3 regions of the Roseibium sp. JB4-4 genome follow, and region 2 is predicted to be linked to each of the others. Evidence: riboswitches for the same ligand, from Rfam matches in the RefSeq annotation. Region 2 holds a riboswitch; each other region holds the start of a gene.
The links. A riboswitch is a leader RNA that binds a small molecule or an ion and turns the genes downstream of it on or off. The one in region 2 is predicted to bind cobalamin.
Positions count from the first base shown of each region.

Region 1 (7,544 bases), 780 kb from region 2:
TGCAATCTGCCCTCGGTTTTGATGATCAGCCAACTTGCGCCGATCAATCCGTAACCCCCGGTCAGGCAGACAGCGGTCAGCAATCCGAATGCAACGGTCGTTGCGGTCTGTTCCAGGCCCATAATGTAGATGCCGAGCATATAGCCCTGCGAAAGGGAAGCGGACAGGGAGCCCAAGAAGAAGGCGAGGTTCCAGCGAGCTTTTTGTGAGCCGGTGGTCTTGGCTCGAAACTCAAACGCAACGCCCCTCAGAATTAAGCCAATCAGCATGATTGCAACTGGCAGATAGAGCGCGGTCAATATGGTTCCGTGTGCGGCGGGAAAGGCAACAAGCAGCAATCCTACCGCCAGAACCAGCCAAGTTTCATTGGCATCCCAGAATGGTCCGATAGCGGCGACCATTCTGTCCTTTTCTGCGTCAGTCGCCAAGGGGAACAAGATACCGACTCCAAGGTCAAAGCCGTCAAGAATGACATAGACCAGGATCGATAGGCCCATCAGCGCGGCAAATGCCAGCGGGAGCCAGATTGCAGGATCTCCGAATAGGGTCATCTTGATTACTCCGCCGGCACAAGCGAGACCTGCGCCGCTCCAGAATGGGGGCGGGCGTCGGTGTTCGTGGTTTTTCGGGCGAGCCGGAAAATCACCGTCATATAGGCGGCGAGCAAAACAGCGTAGACAACGAGATAGGCAGCAAGGGTCGAAGCGACCATGCCTGCGGGCACATCGGCAACCGCCGCTTTTGTTGTCAGAACCCCCTGAACCAACCAGGGTTGCCGCCCGATCTCCGTCGTGTACCAACCGGCCAGTGTGGCAATCCAGCCCGAGAAGGTCATGGCCACGAGACCGCGCAGTATCCAGGGATTGAGTTTATCGATGCCGCCGCTGCGGCGCAGCGCAATCAGCGTTCCCCAGCTTGCCAACAGCATCAACATGCCGGTTCCGACCATAACGCGGAAGGACCAAAAGACCGGCGCAACCGGCGGGTGCAACGGCGTGCCATCTTCGGCATAAAAATCGTTCAGTCCTGGAACAACACCTTGCGGGTCGTGTTTCAGGATCAAAGACGCGCCGTTCGGGATGGCGAGTTCGAACCGGTTTTCCCGCGCCTCTTCATCAGGAAGGGCGAACAGCAGCAACGGGACATTTGGTCCTGTGGTCCAGTTGCCTTCCATCGCCGCAACCTTTTGTGGCTGATGCTCAAGCGTATTCAGGCCATGGAGGTCTCCTGCATAGATCTGAACCGGGATAAGAATGGCCGCCATCCAAATACCGGTTTGGAAAGCGAGCCGCACTCCCTTCGACGTGTCCCCGATCAGACGTCGATAGGCGGATACCCCCGTGATCAGGAATGCCACGGTCAGGCCACTCGCCAACAGCATATGCGTCAGACGGTATGGCATCGATGGATTGAAGACGATCGCGATCCAGTCAGTTGCGTGAACCACACCGTCTCTCATCTCAAATCCGGTCGGGGTGTGCATCCAGGAATTCAGCACCAGGATCCAGAACGCACTGACTGTGGTGCCGAATGCGACGAGGAAGGTCGCCAGCGTATGAAGCCAGTTTGGAACTCGGCGCGACCCAAACAACATGATGCCGAGAAATGCCGCTTCCAGAAAAAAAGCAGTCAAGACTTCATAGGCCAGAAGAGGTCCGGCAACATTGCCGACGGTTTCCATGAAACCGGGCCAGTTGGTACCGAACTGAAAACTCATCGTGATGCCACTGACGACGCCGAGGCCGAAGGACAACGCGAATACTTTCACCCAGAACCGGTAGGCCGCCATCCAGCGATCGTCACCGGTTGCATTGAAACGAAGTTTGAAAAACAGCAATACCCAACCAAGGGCGATGGTGATCGTCGGAAACAGGATGTGAAACGAGATATTCGCGGCAAACTGGATCCGGCTCAATAGCAGCTCTTCCATGTGACACCTTTCAAGCTGTCAGCTCTTGCTGCTGAATATGGAATTTTACTTATCGGCTACAATTGAAAATGGCCTGCCTGCGGCGCCATGCCCTGCGGCAACCCGTCACTCGGTCACGTTGCCCCAGCGCGAGGGCTTCAACGCGGCGCACTGGTCTCAAGGCGCAGATATTAAGGGGTGCAACACGTGTGGCTTTGATCATGGACCAGTTGATAATTTTCAGGTAGAGGCACGGCGCTCACCGGGTTCCAATGGAATATTCTTATCAAGCTTCAATTCTTCATGCTGCATCCGCTGCAACAAAAGAGGGACAATTTCATGCCGAAAAACATCAACATGTCGCGCGGATCGTTTTGCGAGAAAAGAACGGGATAATCTGCAGGCTCAAGGGTCGCCGATCTGGAACTATCGCCTCATTTGACCTTTGCAATTTTAATTGGGCAGTTTCGGTGTCCTGATCGATTGTTCTGCCGGCAAGAGCTCGGAACTAGGGTGTCCAAGTATTTCCCCCAAAGGTGAAAGGCCTGATTGACTCAACCAGCGATTTGCGGCACTCAGTTTTTTTGATGGTTTCCGAATCCGAGGCCGGATCGGGATTAAAAGGGAACACGGTGAGGCGTAGCCAGAAGGCACCAAATCCGTGACTGCCCCCGCAACTGTGAACGGCGAGCAAACCTGAAAGCGCCACTGGGTTTCCCGGGAAGGATCAGGCAAGCGATGACCCGTAAGTCAGGAGACCTGCCATTGCAATTTCAACTTCAACCCGGGCGGGGTGTCCCGGAGGAGCGAGTGGCATGGCATATCGGCTATCTTTGCTGACACAAATTGACATTCGGTTCTTGAACGCCCCGCGCCATCGCGGAGGGCGATATGAACCGGAGCAACACGACTGCCAATTCCTTTGATCCTGCCTTCTTGAAGGCTGCCGACCCCTTAAGTGAACGCGCCGCGCGAGCCATGCGGCCGAACGATCGTCCCGCAGGGCTTGCCAGAAAACTGAATCGTAATGTAATAACATTACAAATGATTTTACCTGAGTGTGCTTCGCAAGTGCGTTTGCAAACCCGGGATCGGGACGAATTAGACAGTTTCGGGGAAGGTCTGGCGGAGAACGATGATGCAAGATGACAAACACAAGATCTTTGTCTGCACTTCCTGCCGCTACAAGGGCACCAACTGCCGGCCGGGTCTTGAGCTGATCAAGAAACTTCAGGACGCAATGCGTCTTGCGACACCGATAGTAGGTGACGACTTTGAAGTGTCGGGCATTGCATGCATGGCCGGGTGCGACAGGCCCTGTACGGTCGCTTATCGGGCCAATGGCAAGGCAACCTATTTGTTTGGCGACATAGACCCAGAGACCGATATTGAGGACCTTATTGCCTTCGCGCGGCAGTATCAGGACCTCACAGATGGTTGGTGCTCTTCCACAGTACGGCCGGGCAAACTTCGCAAAACCACGCTTGCGCGCATTCCATCTGCGATGATCGTGACCCGGGCTGAGGAGACTGCAGTCTCATGAGTGGCACAGTTCTCAGTGTTCAGAATGTTGGATGGTCACCGGGCAGGGGGCATACACTTTTGAACGGCGTCAGTTTTGACGTTCCCGCCGGCAAGGTGTTGGGAGTTGCCGGTGCCAACGGTGCTGGAAAATCCACTCTACTTCGGTTGCTCTATCGGTTCCATAGGCCGGTTACCGGGACCGTTCGTCTCGACGGTGAGGACATCTGGTCCATGTCGGCAAGGGAAACGGCACAAAAAGTTGCCGCGGTCCTGCAAGAGCAACCCGGAGATTTCGCACTTTCCGTTCGTGAGATTGTTGAACTCGGTCGCCGCCCACACGGCTCAGGGTTTGCCAGAGGCGGTAGGCGGGATACCGAAATTGTCGATGAGGCCCTGGAGCGTATGGGCCTCAACGACTTGTCTGCACGTTCTCTGGGGACCCTTTCGGGCGGTGAACGTCAGCGTGTCATGGTGGCCCGCGCCCTGGCTCAAAAACCACGGCTGCTCATTCTCGATGAGCCAACCAATCACCTTGATATTCGACATCAACTGGAAATCGTGACGCTGATCAGCAGCCTCAACATCACGATCGTCACCAGTCTGCACGATCTCAACCTGGCAGGTCGCGTGTGCGATCAGGTGCTGCTTTTGCACAAAGGTAGATCACTTGGTTTTGGAACTCCGGAAGAGGTTCTGACGCCAACGCATATCGAACAAGCATACTCTGTCTTTGTCCGACAGGAGCGGCTTAGTCAAAGCCACGAGCAACACCTCACTTTTCACCTTTGAAAATGGAATTCGTAACATGAAACGTATTGCACTTAGTCTCGTCCTGACTGTCTTGGCAGGGTCTGCATTTGCTGAAACCTCAGTGCGCAGCTGTGACCGGGAGGTTGTGTTCTCCGAGCCGCCGAAAGCGGCGGTTTCCAACGACGTGAACCTGACGGAAATGATGCTGGCTCTTGGTCTTCGTGATCGGATGGTCGGTTACACCGGTATCTCGGGCTGGAAAACGCTGGATGAGGAAATGCGCGAAGGCGTTGCCGAACTGCCCGAGCTTTCCGCCAAGTATCCGACCAAAGAAGTGTTGATTGGAGCAGATGCAGATTTTTATTTCGCAGGCTGGAACTACGGCATGAGGGTTGGTGGCGAGGTCACGCCCGAGACGCTGGAGCCCTTCGGCATCAAAGTCTACGAACTGACGGAATCTTGTATCCACATTGGCGAAAAACCAAAGGTCTCCATGGGAGACATGTACAACGACCTTATCAATCTCGGAAAAATTTTCGGAGTGGAAGATGCAGCCTATGATCTGGTGGCCGGCTACAAGGCCGAACTGGACGCATTTACATCCAATTTGAATGCCGGCGAAAAGCCGCTTCGCGTTTTCGTTTATGACAGTGGGGAGGACAAACCCTTTACGGCTGGGCGATATGCCATGCCGACTGCACTGATTGAAGCTGCTGGGGGCATCAATGTTCTGGACAGCTTCGAGAAAAGCTGGGCAACGGTCGACTGGGAGGCAGTCGTGGAGGCCGACCCTGAAATGGTTGTCATCGTCAACTACGGTAAAGTCACGGCTGAAGAGAAGCGCGATTTCATGAAAAACAATCCCGCGCTGGCCGGAATTGAAGCGGTCAAGAATGACCGGTTCGTGACCTTGGAATATGTTGAGGCGACACCGGGTCCGCGCAACATCAGGGCCGTGAAGAAGCTCGCCAACGCATTTTGGGGCGAGTGATCCTTGCTACAGCGACCGCACCATAGCCACTCCTTGAATGAGGCGACAAAGGAACCGGACCGCAGAAAAAGCTGGCGTTTTCTCGGTCTGGTTCTGGTTGGCGTTGCGGCCCTTTGCCTCTCGATGATTGTCGCGGTTTCAGTTGGAGCCGTTCCGGTTCCGGCCGGAACAGTGCTTGGTGTTATTGCGAACAAGTTGGTTCCAGGTCTGTTTGACGTGACATGGTCGAGCGGCCGGGAAGCAATTGTCTGGGAAATCCGGTTTCCAAGGGTTCTGCTTGCGGGTTTTGTCGGCGCTGGGCTGGCCGTGGTCGGTGCTGCGCTGCAGTCCGTGACACGCAATCCGCTCGCTGACCCGCATCTTCTCGGGATATCATCGGGCGGTGCCGCTGGCGCGATCCTGGCCTTGCTTCACACTGGCCTTTTCCTTGGATTGCTAACCGTTCCGCTGATGGCGTTTGCCGGTGCACTTGTTGCAACGCTCGTGGTGCTCGGCGTCACGCGTTTTGCGGTTGCTACTAGCGCCGACAAGCTTGTGCTTGCCGGAGTGGCCGTCTCCTTCATCATCATGTCGCTTGCCAATGTGCTGATTTTTCTCGGAGACCCGAAAGCGACGCATACAGTTGTTTTCTGGATGCTGGGAGGTCTTGGGCTGGCCCAATGGCTCCATCTCCTGTTTCCGCTTGGCATTCTGCTCGTGACGGTTCCGTATCTCATGCTCAGGGCTGCGGATCTCAACGCCATGACCATCGGTGATGAGACTGCGGCAACGCTCGGTATCCCGGTGACACGTTTCCGTTTCACCGTGTTTGTCGTCGGCGCACTAATCACGGGTGTCATGGTTGCATTTTCCGGGATCATCGGATTTGTCGGTCTGATGATCCCGCATATTGCGCGGTTCCTGGTTGGGGGCAGTTATACGCGTGTCCTGCCTGCGTCATTGCTTCTTGGAGCGATTTTCCTGATCTGGGCAGATGTTGCGGCACGCACCTTGATGGCCCCGGAGGATATGCCCATCGGGATTGTGACCGGTCTGATCGGCGGCGTGTTCTTTATTGTCCTGCTGCGAGCGAAGACCGGCGGCGACCGCTGAACAGGATGAAAATGGCGATGGCCATGTTCAAGAGGTTCCAGGCAATACCGTTCAGGAATGCGGCTTCATAAGATCCGGTCAAATCGTAGATCAGGCCCGAGAGCCAGCCGCCAAGGGCCATACCCAGGATGGTCGACATGACCACGAGGCCGACACGTTGGCCCGCTTCTCTTGCCGGCAGGTATTCGCGCACGATGACGGCATAGCTCGGTACGATGCCTCCTTGTGAAAGTCCGAAGATCAGAGATACGAGATAGAGCGAGGCAAGACCGTCAAAAGGTATGAACAAAAACAGTGAGAGACACTGTCCGACAGAACCGAGCAAAAGTGTTTTGATGCCACCTATTTTGTCGGCGATGAGGCCTGAAGCCAATCGGCTGAGCACACCTGCGCCTGTCATCAACGCGATCATGTCTGCGCCGGGTGCAACGCCATAACCCAGATCCACGCAATAAGCCACGATGTGAACCTGCGGCATCGACATGGCGACACAGCAAGCTATTCCGGCAATCACCAACAGCGTCTGGAGAGCTGCTGGCGACAAGCCTGTCGTCTTCCCGCCGAAGCGGGCATGTACAGGTGCTGCCGACAATGCATTTTCAGGCGGGGGACGCCGCAGGATGAATGCCAAGGGCACCATGGTCGAAATGCAGATTGCGGCGATGAGCAGGTAGGTGTCCCGCCAGTCAGTAAATCCAAGGCTCCATTGAATGATCGAGGGCCAAAGAACGCCAGCCAGGTAATTGCCGCAGGCAGCGCACCCGACAGCAAAACCGCGCCGCTTTAAGAACCAGTGCGAGATATCCGCGATCAAAGGACCAAAGGTTGCCGAGGTTCCAAGGCCGATCAAGAGGCCTTGGGCGACTGTAAAAAGCCACACATTCGGCGCGAGCGCGGCCAGTGCAAATCCGGAACTTAGGAAAACAGCCGATACGATAACCGGGAGCACGATCCCGTAACGGTCAACAAATCTGCCGAGAATGTAGTTGCCGGCAGCAAATCCAAGCATGGTTGCGGTGTAGGGCAGGGCCGCATCGGCCCTGTCGATGCCGAAATCGTTCTGAACGGCGGGCAGCACGATAACGACAGCCCACATTCCGGCTCCGCCAAGAGTTCCAAGCAGAATACAGATCGCCAGCCGGAACCAGGCGTATGGCCCGTCCGGAGAATAGGTATCAGGGGTCGCTGAGCTGGTCACTGTAACAAGGGCTCCGGTGATGAAGTTCCGGGCTACCAGCTTTGCACAGCACAATCCAATTCAATTTGCTCATGAAATCG
Region 1 covers NZ_CM146333.1:5,724,766-5,732,309, forward strand. The annotation lists gene ACZ1HV_RS27005 (cytochrome d ubiquinol oxidase subunit II) at 1-551, opposite strand, end outside; gene ACZ1HV_RS27010 (cytochrome ubiquinol oxidase subunit I) at 557-1,930, opposite strand; cobalamin riboswitch at 2,481-2,690, shown strand; gene ACZ1HV_RS27015 (hypothetical protein) at 2,801-3,058, shown strand; gene ACZ1HV_RS27020 (DUF1636 family protein) at 3,048-3,452, shown strand; gene ACZ1HV_RS27025 (ABC transporter ATP-binding protein) at 3,449-4,222, shown strand; gene ACZ1HV_RS27030 (ABC transporter substrate-binding protein) at 4,239-5,174, shown strand; gene ACZ1HV_RS27035 (FecCD family ABC transporter permease) at 5,298-6,266, shown strand; gene ACZ1HV_RS27040 (MFS transporter) at 6,226-7,464, opposite strand.
Region 1: linked by a shared signal. The riboswitch ahead of ACZ1HV_RS27015 (hypothetical protein) and the one ahead of cobU (bifunctional adenosylcobinamide kinase/adenosylcobinamide-phosphate guanylyltransferase) in region 2 are both predicted to bind cobalamin.

Region 2 (7,544 bases):
CTTTTGCTGGCGCTTGCAAGGCGATCTCGATTGCCGGCTGTCAAGGGAGCGGCTTCTCTGCTGATCGATTTCATTCGCTCGCTGCCTTTGCTGACAACTCTTTTTGCTGCTGCCGTCGTGATACCACTTCTTCTGCCCGACTGGCTGAACGGCGACAAGATCTGGCGGGTCATCGTCGGTTTCGCGTTGTTTTTCGCGTGTTATCAGGCTGAGGTGTTTCGCGGTGGCTTCCAGGCGATCCCAAAAGGGCAATTTGAGGCAGGTAGAGCGCTGGGGCTGACATCGTTCCAGATCCTGTCCCGCATCGTGATGCCGCAAGTATTCCGGCATGCTTTGCCGTCAACGATCAACATGGTTGTGGTCACGTTCAAAGAGACTGCGATCGTGATCATCATCGGTTTCTTTGATGTTCTCGCTTCCGCGAATGCCGCGTTCGGTACCGTAGAGTGGGCACCGTATTACATCGAGGTTTATGCGTTCGTCGGCGCGATCTACTGGATCTTCATCTTTTCGCTCAGCCAGTATGGCGAGTATTTGAAAGGGCGCATGTCAGTCGCAAAGCGTTAGTTCGGGACGCGGCATTGTTCCAATTGCGGACCGCAAACAGGCAGGGGCCGGTCAATCGACCCTTGCCGTTTCAGCCTGAACATACTCGCGCTTATGTGTACCGCTCTGACTGTGTTCGATGCGTGCATCAGAGCAGGAACTCTGGTTCGCACGGCAATCATAGTGGGCGTCCAGACGCCCTTCGACGTCGCAAGATTGGAAGAGACCCATGCACTCGTCGCGCATGTTGCGTAGATCTGCCTGAATTGGCGTTAAGGGGATCCCAGCGATTTCAAGAAGAGTGACACCAAGAAACTGCAGGTCCAGGCGTTCGAAAGACGGCACTGGTGCGGCAAGGTCCGTCTTGAGGGGCTGAACTTGGAAGGACGTCATGTAAGCGCCGGACTCTTTGTTGGCGAGCGGGGCCGGACCTTCGCGGCGACGCCAGTAATCCAAGGTCAGACCGGGTTGATGATCGCCGAATTCAAGAACGACCGTTGGTTGGCTGAGGGCTGCCACCTGGTTGGTGAATTCTTCCAGATCTTCACGGCTTATGGCAAGGCGTCTGAAATACTCATTGATTTCGCTGTCCGTGCTGAAAGGCTCTCCGGCGACTGTCCGGTCCGGCTCCATCCTGTAGTTCCAGGGCGAGTGGGCGGACATGGTTAGTACGAACATGAAGACCGGGCGGTCGTCGTTTTGCCGATGTTCCTTAAGAACGCTAAGCGCATTGTTATAGTAAAATGAGTCGGATTCTTGCGTCGACGGTGCCTTCATATCGTGCTGATCGATAAATGTTTCAAAGCCGATCGACTCCATAAAACGACCTTCATTGACGAAGGAGTAATGGAGTGGTGACAGGAAAACCGTGTGGTATCCGCAGTCGGAAAGATACTGTACTAAAGACTGCCGGATTCGCCCTTCCAGAATGAAGTTTGAGTAGCTGGTCAACCAGCCAAGATCCGCTATCGGCAAGCCGGAAACGAAACCAGCTGTCGTAATCCAGGTTCCACCTGAAAACGTCTCGACTTTAAGGGGCCTAAGCGTCTCGTCTGGACCATTGAACGCTCCCTCTAATTCTTTGGGAATTTCTCCATCGTAGAAAATTTCAGGCGGAACAATCGATTCTGCCTGAACAACGAGAATATCGGGCTTCGACACGAGTTGTTTGCAAACTCCGTGCGTTTCCACTTCGCCATCCAAGGAGGCAACTTCCCGGTCTAGAAGTTCCAGAAGCGGAATAGGGTCTCTCAGATTTGCCAGGTGCTTCATCGATGTGAACACGGAGGTGATGTAGCGGAAGCGCATCAGGTCTTCGACACCGCTGAACGTGCGCGGTTGAAATGCAATTGCAAGCGCGACGCACAAGGGGAATGCAATGAGTGCTTTCCGTCTGCTTTTCGAAGACGGTGTTTCGTACCAGCCAAAAACGAAAAGCGCTGCCAACGCCCCCAGAAACAACGCGATCACGCCGACTACAAGAGGCAGGAAACCATCGAGTAGGAACGCCAATGTCCCGGGATTAAATGCAAAATAATAGATGTCCACGATGTTCGGAGCGACCGACATCCACTTGACTTTTGCATAAGAGACAAACGCGATCAGCGCTACGACGGCCAGGCCGAAATAGATTGAAGTCTTGATCCGCCCAGTCAGTACCACCGAAAAGGCGATTACGGCAAATGTGATGAAATACGCCATCGGCAGGGTTACGACCATGCGTTCCGCCAACGCAACGCCTGCGATCCCGAGGAGCAACGTAAGACCAATAACTCTTCGGTCAAAAAAGAAATCTACCAGCCGCCGCATCTCATCCTCTGCAGGTGTTTTTCGTTGTTTTGTTAGCCTGCTAATCGCAAGCCTTGACTTATCTTGATTGGTTGGTTTTTCAATGCCTGCGTCGGCTCAATGTTTCCTTAAGGTTAACCGCAGCACCTCGGCTTAATCGCCTGCCAAGTGCTTCACATACCAATTTATTCGATAAAAAGTCTACGTGATATATGTATTAAATTTCGTTAATTAAGAACTCGTCAAAACAGAAAACAAAAAAAGATCAGTAAGATTTCGACAGATGGGAATTATTACTTTGAACTAACCAATAAATATATTCTGAGAACTGTCTCTGAAGAACACAAACACAGCGTTTTCGCAACTTAAACGCATCTAATGGCACAGGTCCTGTTTTCCGGTTTTCCTGTCATGTTTGAATAGAACGGCATCTAAGCAACGAAATTTTTTTCCGAGCGGCAAGATGTACCCATCGGCAGGCATGTCTGCATCCAAATAAGTCGGAAACAACTGCTGAGTGAATGATCGCAAATCTGCCTTTGCGCGAGGTGGCACAACTTTAATGCCATCCGTCCCCGTCGCATGCTGCGAGGCAAAATCAAATATTTTCAGGAAGAAGGTGGATGGCTCCCCAGGCCGGACTCGAACCAGCGACCCAGCGATTAACAGTCGCTTGCTCTACCAACTGAGCTACTGGGGATCACCACGCTCGGGGCCAGCAGTGCTGCCCCGTCGATGGAGAAGCGTATATCAAAGGCTTGCTCCGTTTGCCAAGCCCAAAAGGCCTATTTTTTCATCGAGCCGTCAGTTTTTTGTTTCTGGTGTGGAAAACTTCATATTTATCAGATGAGTAGTCGCAATAGCCACTTTTGACATTCCAGCCATTGACTGCCTGGCATCGTCATATTGGTTCTGCAAGGCCAACGATTTTCACGAAGGCTGAGATATATGATGTCACGCCGGCTGGATTTGCTCATTTTGCGGAAGCGCCAACACCAGTGCTTGTGCCTTGAACAGGATAAGGCTAGGAAGGATCTGACGGTTCCGGAGAAGGTCAGGCCTGATCCGGATGAAACGGGAATCCGGTGCCGGCTATCTGCCTTAAACCGGAGCTGCCCCCGCAACTGTAAGCGGTGAGCGTTAGCGCGAAGATCCACTGGTGAAGAGACCGGGAAGGGGCGCAAACGCGTTTAACCGCGAGCCAGGAGACCGGCCGTCAATGCTGCAACCCTTTGGCGCTGTCGGGCGGACGGCTGGGAGACTGGATTGACGAACAAAAGTATTTCCCGGGCCACCCTTGTCCTTGGCGGAGCACGCTCCGGAAAAAGCCGGTTTGCCGAGCAACTGGTTGCCGGAACCGGCATGGATAAGGTTTACATCGCAACCGGGGCAGCGTTCGATGCTGAAATGGAAAACCGGATCGCTGCCCATCGTGATCAGCGCGGACCATTGTGGAGGACGATAGAAGAACAAACGGATCTGACGTCCGTGCTTCAACGCGAAAGCCTGGCGAACACGGTTGTCCTCGTGGATTGTCTGACGCTTTGGCTTTCCAACCTCTATTTCGCTGAAAAAGACATTGTCGCCGAAACAGCATGTTTGTGCGAAGCCGTCGCGTCGCTGCAGGGACCGTGCGTTTTTGTGTCAAACGAAGTTGGCATGGGAATTGTGCCGGAGAACCGACTTTCCAGGTCGTTTCGCGATGCACAGGGACGTCTTAATCAGGATATTGCGAAAGTCTGTGAAAAGGTCGTTTTCGTAGCGGCCGGCCTGCCAATGGTATTGAAACCCAACTCTCAACCGGACATCAAACTATGACCACTTCCTTTGGAACTCCGGGCGCAAAAATCCCGGCCACAATCGTCACCGGGTTTCTGGGGGCCGGGAAAACCACGCTTATTCGAAATCTGTTGCAGAACGCCGGAGGCAAGCGAATTGCACTGATCGTCAATGAGTTTGGCGACATGGGTTTTGACGGTTCGCTGGTGAATGGCTGTGCGGATCCTGAATGCGCGGCTGATGAAGTGGTTGAACTGACCAATGGATGTATTTGCTGCACAGTTGCAGACGACTTCCTGCCCACAATGGAAATGTTGCTTGCGCGGGAAACGCCGCCCGAGCACATCGTCATTGAAACTTCCGGCCTGGCGTTGCCTCAACCGCTGGTGCGGGCGTTTTCCTGGCCAAGCGTCAAACCAAAGGTGACCGTCGACGGTGTTGTCACAGTGCTTGATGCTGCGGCCCTGGCAGAAGGACGAATCTCGCTTGACGAAGAAGCTCTGGAGGCGCAGCGCGCGGCTGACGAGGCCCTGGATCACGAGAGCCCGGTTGAAGAACTCTTTCATGATCAGTTGCGTTGCGCAGATCTGGTTGTGCTCAACAAGGCCGACCTTGTTTCTGAAACTGCACTGAACGACGTGCTTGATCGAATTTCGGAAGACGTGCGCCCGGCGGTTCACATCGTATCGTCTGAGAAAGGAACTCTTCCGATTGAAGTTCTTCTTGGACGTGGATCTGCTGCCGAAGATGACATGTCAGACAGGCATGAGCATCACCACCACCACGACCACGACGACCATGACCATGACCATGAAGATGAGGATCACCATCATCACGATCATCACCACCATGATGATTTCGAAAGTCATGTCCTGTCGGTATCCACGTTCGGCAGTTTGAAGCAAGCTGAAGACCGAGTTTTGGAAGCAATGTCGCTGAAGGGGGTTCTCAGGATCAAAGGTGCCGTCGCAATTGAGGGCAAAGCAGCACCTGCCATGGTTCAAGCCGTGGGACCGAGGGTTGAAACCTGGTTCGCTGCTGGAGCCGAGAGTTCCGGGCGCCTTGTCGTGATCGGCCTGAAGGGGTTGGACTTTGATGCTGTTAGATCTGTTCTCGGCGGTTTGAAGGCCGCCGCTTAAGAGCCAAGAAAGTACGGGCCAGCCAAAAGAAATGCATATCCTAGCCAGCCAGACGCGCCGGATTGACGACGGTGGAGACGCGGTCGACCTTGGTCAGTCTCCAGCCGATATTCTTTTTCTTTCCGCGGCGGACACGGAATTGGGCAGTTTTGCTGCCGCTCATGCGCAGCTAAGTGCCGACAGGGCGACACTGAGGCTGGCGAACCTGATGGCGCTGTCGCATCCGTATTCGGTTGACCTATATGCGGAACAAACAGTGCGCGGGGCGCGCCTGGTCGTCTTGCGGGTTTTAGGCGGTGTCGAATACTGGCGCTACGGCCTTGAAAGATTTGAGGAAGAAACACGCTCGAGCGGCATAGAATTGATTGTCGTTCCCGGTGATGACAAGTGGGATGCCGATCTCAGCGGGCGGTCAACAAGACCTGTCGAGGACGTTTATCGGTTTTGGCGCTACTGCGTTGAGGGTGGTTCTGAGAACTATGCCAATGCCCTCCGCTATTGTGCGTTTCTCATTGGAAGGGCTGAGGAACCTGCGCAGCCGGTTCCTCTTCCGCGTGCCGGTCTCTATCTTCCAGGACACGCAACCCCGGACTTAGGCACCTTGAAGTCAACCTGGCATGATCAGGCCAGACCGTTGGCAGCCATTACTTTCTATCGCGCCCTTGTTCAGGGCGCTCAGACCGCTCCGGTTGATGCCTTGGTTGATGCTCTGGACAAAGCGGGCCTCAACGCGATGCCGGTTTTCGTTTCGAGCCTCAAGGAAGCGGAGTCCGTTGCTGTACTGGGCAGCCTGTTCAGTGAAGGGCGACCGGACGTTGTTCTAAATGGAACTGCTTTCGCAGTTTCGAAGGCTGGTGCTGCACATCAGTCCACGCCATTGGATCAACCTGGCAAGCCTGTCTTGCAGGTTGTTTTCTCGTCTTCTTCAAAGGAGGGATGGGATGAAAGCGATCAGGGTCTTTCAATACGTGATCTCGCCATGCATGTGGTTTTGCCGGAAATAGATGGACGCATCCTGAGCCGCGCTGTGTCTTTCAAGGAAGAAGGCATTTTCGACGAGGCGACGCAATCCACACCTGTCAAGTTCACACCTGTGTCCGATCGCATGACCTTTGTTGCAAACCTGGCAGCAAATTGGGCGAAGCTTGGCAAAATACCTGAAGCGGCGAAAAAGACCGCGCTGATCCTGGCAAACTATCCCAACAAGGACGGACGGCTTGCTAATGGCGTTGGCCTCGACACACCTGCGTCTTGCGTCACGGTTTTGGAAGCACTGAACATCGCTGGGTTTGATACAGGCAAAGCCCCAAAAAGCTCTGCTGCCCTTATGGAGACGCTGACGAGCGGGGTCACGAATTCGCTTGATAAACGTTCTGAAAAGGCAGGATTTCAGGAATTCGACCTGAGCAACTACCAATCGGCCTTCGCGGGGCTGCCTGATGACGTGAGGCGTTCAGTTCTGGACCGTTGGGGGCAGCCTGAAGACGACCCGCATGTAATTGACGGCAAGTTTCGTTTGGGCTTGCACAGGTTCGGCAACCAGGTTGTCGGCATTCAACCGGCGCGCGGTTACAACATTGACCCAAAGGAAACCTATCACGATCCGGATCTTGTTCCACCGCATCACTATTTCGCTTTTTACTTCTGGCTGCGTTGCTCTTTTGGAGCTGATGCCGTTATTCATCTGGGCAAACACGGAAACCTGGAATGGCTGCCTGGAAAGGCGCTTGCCCTCTCGGAAAATTGCTTTCCTGAGGCTGTGCTTGGGCCGGTTCCAAACATCTATCCTTTCATTGTCAACGATCCGGGTGAGGGCGCGCAAGCAAAGAGGCGGACATCTGCGGTCATTGTCGATCATTTGACACCACCTCTGACCCGGGCTGAAAGCCATGGCGCCGCGGAAGAGATGGAGACACTTCTTGATGAGTACTATCTCGCCAGTGGTGTGGATCCGCGTCGCTTGAAAGCGCTGACTGGAGACATTCTGGATGCCGCTGCGCGCCACGGTCTGGACAAGGACATCGGCCTTACCGACGAAATGGACGAAGAAACTCGTTTGGCGCGTTTAGACGCGCATTTGTGCGACATGAAAGAGCTGCAAATCCGTGACGGGCTTCACATTCTCGGGGTGAGCCCAGATGGAGAACAGTTAACGGATCTCCTGGCAGCTCTCGCCAGGGTTCCCCGCGGCACCAGCCCTGCCGATGAGAGCCTTCAGCGTGCCATCGCCAAAGACCTCGGGTTTGGTAACTTCGATCCGCTTGATTGCGATTTTTCAGAAACCTGGAACGA
Region 2 covers NZ_CM146333.1:576,663-584,206, reverse strand. The annotation lists gene ACZ1HV_RS02680 (amino acid ABC transporter permease) at 1-567, shown strand, start outside; gene ACZ1HV_RS02675 (sulfatase-like hydrolase/transferase) at 619-2,355, opposite strand; tRNA gene ACZ1HV_RS02670 (tRNA-Asn) at 2,959-3,034, opposite strand; cobalamin riboswitch at 3,357-3,566, shown strand; gene cobU (bifunctional adenosylcobinamide kinase/adenosylcobinamide-phosphate guanylyltransferase) at 3,601-4,152, shown strand; gene cobW (cobalamin biosynthesis protein CobW) at 4,149-5,252, shown strand; gene cobN (cobaltochelatase subunit CobN) at 5,284-7,544, shown strand, end outside.

Region 3 (7,544 bases), 2.8 Mb from region 2:
TGGATCGAAAGGCGGACGTTCATTGCCGGTGCGTTTGCCAAGCACAGACCGCAGTCTGAACAGAATGAAAACCGCAAGTCCCATAAGGAGGAGGTTTAACGGGTCAAAAATCTCGTTCATCTTAGCTTCCGGTTACCCTTCTCAGGCCTTAGCGCCGCCCCTTGATCTTGAAAGGTGCACGCCGCCCCATACGCAAAGTCTGTTACTATCCTATTTAGGGGGTCCTTGAACCAGCATCCAGACCCAAGAGCAAGACTGAATTTGCGTAAAGTCGCTCTTTCCCATGTCAGTCTGCTCGCATTTTTAGCAACGAACGCCTAACTTATCCCAAACAAGCTTATCAGACGATGGAGGTCCCGTGGGACTTTATATCATTGCAGCCATTCTTCTGCTGCCCCTGATCGAGATCGCGGTCTTCATTTGGGTCGGCGGTTTGATCGGCGTGATTCCGACCATATTGCTGACTGTGATCACGGCACTTGCCGGCACCTTTATGCTGCGTCAGCAGGGGCTATCCCTGCTTATGCGCATGCAACAGGAGCTCGATGCGGGCCGCTCACCCGGCAACGAAGTGATGCAGGGCGCAATGATTGTCCTGGCCAGCATTTTCCTGCTGATTCCGGGTTTTGTCACGGATGCCATCGGTTTGTTGCTGTTCGTTCCGCCGGTGCGTGAGGCTCTTGCAAGGTTCATCATCTCGCGATCGAACGTTGTAATTGTCCAAAACGGCCAGACAGGCAGGACGTCCGGTGAAGGGGTTGTCGATCTGGACGCCGGCGACTGGTCAGAAAAAGGCGACGGAACTGAAGGTGGGCCAACCGGCACCGGCCAACCCCGGATCAGTCCGTGGAAGGACGACCCGGACGACACAAAGCCCTGATAAACCTTAATCCGGTCACCAAATCGTGAGACCGGGTGTATGCTGAATTTTTACCAGTTTCAGTTAGGAGTCCTCTGAAATCTGCGGGAAATAGCCCGTGGAGGCGGAGGAAACGGACTATGAGCGCGGCACGCATCGACTGGGTGGATACGGCGAAAGGCATCTGCATCATCTTTGTTGTGATGATGCACTCGGTGTTGGGCGTTGAGGCTGCAGCCGGCGACACCGGCTGGATGCATGCCGTAGTTGCCTTTGCGGCACCGTTCCGCATGCCGGACTTCTTTCTGATCTCCGGTCTGTTCCTCTCCAATGTGATCACCCGTGACTGGAAGCTCTATCTGGACCGCAAAGTCGTCCATTTCGCCTATTTCTATATCCTCTGGATGACCATTCAGTTCGCCGTCAAAGCTCCGGTATTTGTCGGAGAAATGGGCACAGCAGGCACTCTGGAATTCTATTTCCTCAGCTTTGTGCAGCCCTTCGGCACCTTGTGGTTCATCTACATGCTGCCGGTGTTCTTCCTTGTCTGTAAGCTGGCCCACGACAAGGGAATTCCCTGGCAGGTCATGTTGGCAGTAGGCGCTCTTTTGCAAATTGCACCGATCCATACCGGTTGGCTGTTGGTGGACGAGTTCGCTTCAAGGTTCGTCTATTTCTACGCTGGTTACATCTTTGCGCCGCAGATATTCCACCTTGCTGCCTGGGCGCGGGAACGGATCGGCATCAGCCTTGCCTATCTGGTAGGTTGGGGCGTCATAAATGGCAGCTTGGTTTATCTCGGCTGGGCGGCGCTTCCTGTGGTGGCCCTTGCACTTGGTGCTGCCGGTGCCGGTGCAATCATCCTGACAAGCGCGTTGATCGTTAAGTTGGGCCGGTTGGATTTTCTCCGCCACTTTGGCGAAAACTCGATCGTCATCTACCTGGCGTTCTTCTTTCCAATGGGTGTCAGTCGTGTGATCCTGCTCAAACTGGGTATCCTGGATATCGGAACAGTTTCACTCATCGTAACCATTGTCGCTTCCGTCAGCCCTATGATCCTTTTCTGGCTGATCCGGAAAACCGGCTTTGGCTGGTTCCTGTTCCGCCGTCCCGAATGGGCTTATCTGACCGGAACTTTCGGTAAGAAACGGCAGCCGCAGGCGGCTGAATGAACCGCATTCTTATCTGCCGGACGTGCAAGCAACAGGACGGCAGACCGGTAGAAGCTGCGCTTATCTCACTCACAAAAGCCATGCAGAACGCTGCGCTTGACGAAGTGTTCAAGATCGAAACCGTCGATTGTATGGGAGCTTGTGAACAGCCTGTGTCCCTGGCCTTTCAGGGCAAGGCACGCGCAGCCTATCTCTTTGCAGGCCTGACTATCCCGGATGATCTCGATGACATTGTCGCAACTGCCCGTGCCTACCTGGACGCCAAGGACGGGTGGATCGAAGACGCCCGGCCCTGTGGACGGCTTCGATTTTGTTTGCGGGCGCGTATACCGGCGCTTTAATTGCCTGGCACAATCGCTGTAGCCTTGAGCGGTTTGTTGTCGACGCCAAGCATGCGGTGATCATTGGTGTTCAACGTCACTTCAATTGTGGTGTCTCCCTCCGGCAGGGTCGGCAAATGGAGCCAGGAACTATAGTGCCGGGTGACTTTCGCACCGTTGACATAAACATGCGCATGGCCTTCGCCCGGCACGTGATCAAGACTTGCCCGCTCGGGGGCGAAGGTAAAATTCTCGGTCTTGATGTGAAGATTGAAGCCGCTCGCCGGATCAGGTGAGACGCTGATCTCGAGTGTCGGTGCCTCCGGACCAGAAGGCACGGAAACTATTTCGTCGTGGTTGTGCCCGGCGTGGTGACCGGAGTGATCGGAATCGCGCTGATTTGACGCTGCGTGCAGCTGGTGAGCATTCGGATCGGAATGGTCGTGCCCGTCCAGCGTGATGCCGTTGCTGGCTGCTGCAACGAAGCCGATGCCGCCACCAAAGATCAGGCCGATGACGAAAAGTGCGAGTGAACGTTCCATTCGTGTCCCTTGTTTCTGCAAAAAGAAGCCGGGCGAAACACCTGGTTCCGCCCGGTCGTTTCTTGTCTGAGATCGGGTTCAGGCAGTCTGGATTGAACTGATCCTGGCACCTTCGCGCTGCCAGAAGAATCCCGCAAAGCAACCAAGCAGCAGCCAGGCGGCCATTCCGACGCCAAAGGCGCGGCTGGCAAAGAGCGCACCAATTTCTGTTGGAACCGGCCCTGTAAAAGAATCCGGCTCAGGAGCACCGATCACATGCGGAGCCAACAAAAGAACCGCAGCTGAACCCCAAGCCAGCCAATTGCCGCCAAATGCAATCAGCCAAAGGCCGGCACTCGCCGAAAGGACTGTTGCCCACCACCAGATCTGTCTTGCATAGACATCGGCTGCCGCAACACCCGGCACTTCCGGCGCCAGCGTAAAGCCTGGTGCAAAATGAAATGCCACGAAGCCTGCAAGACCCCAGATCAGTCCGGTACGCCCGTTCACTGTCGCACCGCGCATTTCAGCAATGGCCATCAGAACCAGCAGAATGAAGGCGTATCCTGTATAAGTGAGCATCGTGAACACCACGCTCAGCCCGTCACGCACGAGATCAATGCCCCCAATGTCCTGATGCGCACTGACGGCCTGGGCACCGAAATGCACCAGCTCGCCGGACTCATAAAGTTCAGCATGCAGAAGGACGGGTTGCACGAAATAAAGCTGCAGCAGGGCCGCAATAAGCCCGGCAGCAGCGCCAGCGAACAAGCCGCTGATCAACAATCGCGATAGCATTTTAGTGGCACGGGAATCCGGTCGCGTGGCGCACGTCGTGTGCCGCGTCATGCAAGGCGCTCGCCTGCACGTGACCGGTAATCGAAATGATTGCAATTCCCAGAACCGCTGCGAAAGCGAGCGGTACGATCTTTGTCAGGGAAAGCGTGGCTTTTGAAGTTTGTGTCGTCATGATGTCCTCGTCGCCGTCACACCCGACGGCCCGGTTTGCAAGATATGCCTGGCAGGTCTCCTGGCTTGCGGGTCAAGGCACTTGGCCGGGCCTTCCCTGCAGTTTTTGCTGCAAGTGGCATATCCGGTCAGCGCTCTCCGCACACAGTCGCGGGGGCGGCTTCGGCATTCAGCGCCCGATATGGGTCCGCCGCGTCCGAATTCCCTGTTCGTTTCCCGGCACTTTGTGCCGAATGGAAAACCAAGCAATGACTATAATGACCCATTTATTTTCAACGTGAAAGCAAAAATCCGACATTTATGCGCGCTTGAACGAGAAGCTGGTGCGGTTCACTTGTGCGAAAGCGTTGGATTGCCAGCGCGTGTCGGGACGCCCTTTGAATTTTTGACATTAGGACTTTTCTCTCGCGCACGCTCCGGGCATGATCCGCGCCATGTCGACGCAAAGCTCTTCCCCCGCCCTCACCGCTGACGACCACCTGATTCTGGTCGATGGTTCCACATTCATTTTCCGTGCGTACCACGCGTTGCCACCGCTGACGCGTAAGCCGGACGGACTGCCGGTTGGGGCGGTCTCGGGTTTCTGCAACATGCTCTGGAAGCTGTTGCAGGAGGGCCTGACCCCGGAAGAAGGCGATGAACCGACTCATTTTGCTGTCATCTTCGACCATTCCGCACAAACGTTCCGAAACGAGATCTATCCCGAATACAAGGCCCACAGGCCCGAGCCACCGGAAGACCTGGTGCCGCAATTCGGGCTGATCCGCGAGGCAACGCGCGCATTTTCGGTGCATTGCGTAGAGCAGGCAGGGTTCGAGGCAGATGATTTGATCGCGACCTACGCCCGTCAGGCGGCTGAACAGGGTGCACAGGTCACGATTGTGTCGGGCGACAAGGACCTGATGCAATTGATCGGTCCCAAAGTCGGCATGATCGACACAATGAAAAACAAGGTCTTCGGCGAGACCGAAGTCTTCGAAAAATTTGGCGTTGGTCCGGACAAGGTCATCGAGGTTCAATCGCTGGCCGGAGACAGTGTCGACAACGTTCCGGGCGTCCCGGGTATTGGCCTTAAGACCGCCGCTCTTTTGATCAACGAATTCGGCGATCTGGAAACACTCCTTGCCCAGGCCGATACGATCAAGCAGAAGAAGCGCCGTGAAAACCTGATTGAGTTTGCGGATCAGGCCCGTGTCTCGAAGGAACTCGTGACGCTCAAACAGGATGTTCCGGTGGAAACACCTGTCGGTGATCTCTCTGTCATCGAAATGGATGGCCCCAAAGCGGTTGGTTTTCTCAAGGCCATGGGCTTCAACACGCTCACAAAACGGGTTGCTGAAACAACCGGGGCCGACGTTACCAATGTCGAGGCGAGTGAGTTCCAGGTTCCGGGATGGGATGTTCCTGATCACAAGGGCCGGATGGCTGAACGCGTCGACACAAGCTCTGGTGCGATTCCGAGTGACGGTGCAGCTGGCGTTGAAGGCATGATGGTGCCGCAGGCGGTTGCTGATGCGCGTGCCGAAAGCGTCAAGGCAATCGCGATTGATTCCAGTGCCTATGAAACCGTCACATCGATCGACCGCCTGAAAGAATGGTGTGAAGCTGCCTTTGAAAAAGGCTATGTCGCCTTCGACACCGAAACCACGTCTTTGAACGCCATGCAGGCGGATCTTGTCGGCCTGTCACTGTCCACCGAACCCGGGAAAGCCTGCTACGTGCCGCTTGCCCATGTTGACGGCGAAGGCGACCTGTTAGGTGGCGGAGGTCTTTTGCCGGACCAGATACCCATTCAGGACGCACTGGACGTTCTGAAGCCGATGCTCGAAGACCCGTCGGTGCTGAAAATCGCTCAGAACCTCAAATACGACTGGCTGGTCATGACCCGCTACGGTGTCGACATCGGTCCGTTCGACGACACGATGCTGCTCTCCTATACGGTTGACGCCGGTAAGGGCGGCAATGGCATGGATGAGCTTTCGGAGCGATGGCTCGACCACAAGCCGATCCCGTTCAAGGAAGTCTGCGGCTCCGGCAAGTCGATGATCACCTTTGACAAGGTAGCTATCGACAAGGCGACAGCTTATGCAGCGGAAGACGCCGACGTGACCTTACGGCTCTGGATGATCCTCAAGCCGCGCCTAGCGTCTGATCGCATGGCGACAGTCTATGAAACACTGGAACGACCAATGGTTCCGGTGCTGGCGCGCATGGAAAAACGCGGCATTTCCGTCGACAGGCAAATGCTGTCCAGGCTTTCCGGCGATTTTGCGCAGGGCATGGCCGCGCAGGAATCTGAGATTTACGAATTGGCGGGTGAGACTTTCAATATTGGCTCACCCAAGCAGCTGGGCGACATTCTGTTCGGCAAGATGGGATTGCCCGGTGGCAAGAAAACTAAAACGGGTGCCTGGTCAACCTCGGCTCAGGTCCTTGAGGACCTGGCTACCGAAGGGCACGAACTGCCGTCGAAAATTGTCGCATGGCGCCAGCTGTCAAAGCTGAAGTCGACCTATTCCGATGCATTGCCGGGTTACATCAATCCCGAGACCAAACGGGTGCATACGTCTTACGCGCTCGCGTCGACCACAACGGGCCGGCTGTCCTCCTCTGAACCGAACCTTCAGAATATTCCGGTGCGGACCGAGGCGGGGCGAAAGATCCGCCAGGCGTTTGTCTCTGAAGCAGGACATAAATTGGTTTCGGCCGATTACAGCCAGATCGAACTGCGGGTTCTCGCCCATATTGCAGATATCCCTCAGCTCAAGAAGGCTTTTGAAGACGGGCTCGATATTCACGCCATGACGGCCAGCGAGATGTTCGGCACGCCGATTGAGGGCATGGACCCGATGGTTCGCCGTCAGGCAAAGGCCATCAATTTCGGCATTATTTACGGTATCTCTGCCTTTGGTCTTGCCAATCAGCTGGGCATATCGCGTGGCGAAGCCGGTGACTACATCAAAACCTATTTTGAGCGGTTCCCGGGCATCCGGGACTATATGGAAGCGACCAAAAAGAAGGTTCATGCAGATGGTTATGTGGCGACGATATTCGGCCGCAAGGCGCATTATCCTGAAGTGAACACCAAGAACCCCAACATGCGAGCCTTCTATGAACGCGCGGCCATCAATGCTCCGATCCAGGGTTCAGCCGCCGACATTCTGCGCCGCGCGATGGTGCGCATGGAAGACACACTGAATGGCGCCAAGCTGGATGCTCAAATGCTGCTGCAAGTGCATGATGAACTGATTTTTGAGGTCCCGGATGCGCAGGTTGACGAGACGATCCCGGTGATCAGGGACGTCATGGAAAATGCCTGCGATCCAGCGCTCACTCTCTCCATACCGCTGCAGGTCGACGCCCGCGCGGCCGACAACTGGGACGATGCGCACTAAACGCTGTCATTGTAACTCGGAGCTTAGGAGCCGTTACACCATCGCCATAACGCGCGAGGGTCCACCGGTCCCTCCCCGATTTTTGGGCGCACCAACGATCAGTGTCGCTCCCGTGGCGGGAAGCGCATCGAGGTTGGCGATGCATTCCAGGCCCCAGCGATTGCTCGGCAGCCAATCGTAGTGGACGGCGAAATCTTTTGAGATGCCGTGGTCAAGCGACAGACTGTCAACCGCGATGCCGACCACATCGGCTTCTTCCATCAGCATTTTGGTGGCTTCAACATGAAAGCCGGGAAAATGCATGACCC
Region 3 covers NZ_CM146333.1:3,341,144-3,348,687, reverse strand. The annotation lists gene ACZ1HV_RS15685 (Tim44/TimA family putative adaptor protein) at 1-120, opposite strand, end outside; gene ACZ1HV_RS15680 (FxsA family protein) at 359-880, shown strand; gene ACZ1HV_RS15675 (acyltransferase family protein) at 1,000-2,031, shown strand; gene ACZ1HV_RS15670 (DUF1636 family protein) at 2,028-2,372, shown strand; gene ACZ1HV_RS15665 (hypothetical protein) at 2,369-2,893, opposite strand; gene ACZ1HV_RS15660 (CbtA family protein) at 2,972-3,670, opposite strand; gene ACZ1HV_RS15655 (CbtB domain-containing protein) at 3,672-3,842, opposite strand; cobalamin riboswitch at 3,876-4,102, opposite strand; gene polA (DNA polymerase I) at 4,264-7,236, shown strand; gene ACZ1HV_RS15645 (cyclase family protein) at 7,270-7,544, opposite strand, start outside.
Region 3: linked by a shared signal. The riboswitch ahead of ACZ1HV_RS15655 (CbtB domain-containing protein) and the one ahead of cobU (bifunctional adenosylcobinamide kinase/adenosylcobinamide-phosphate guanylyltransferase) in region 2 are both predicted to bind cobalamin.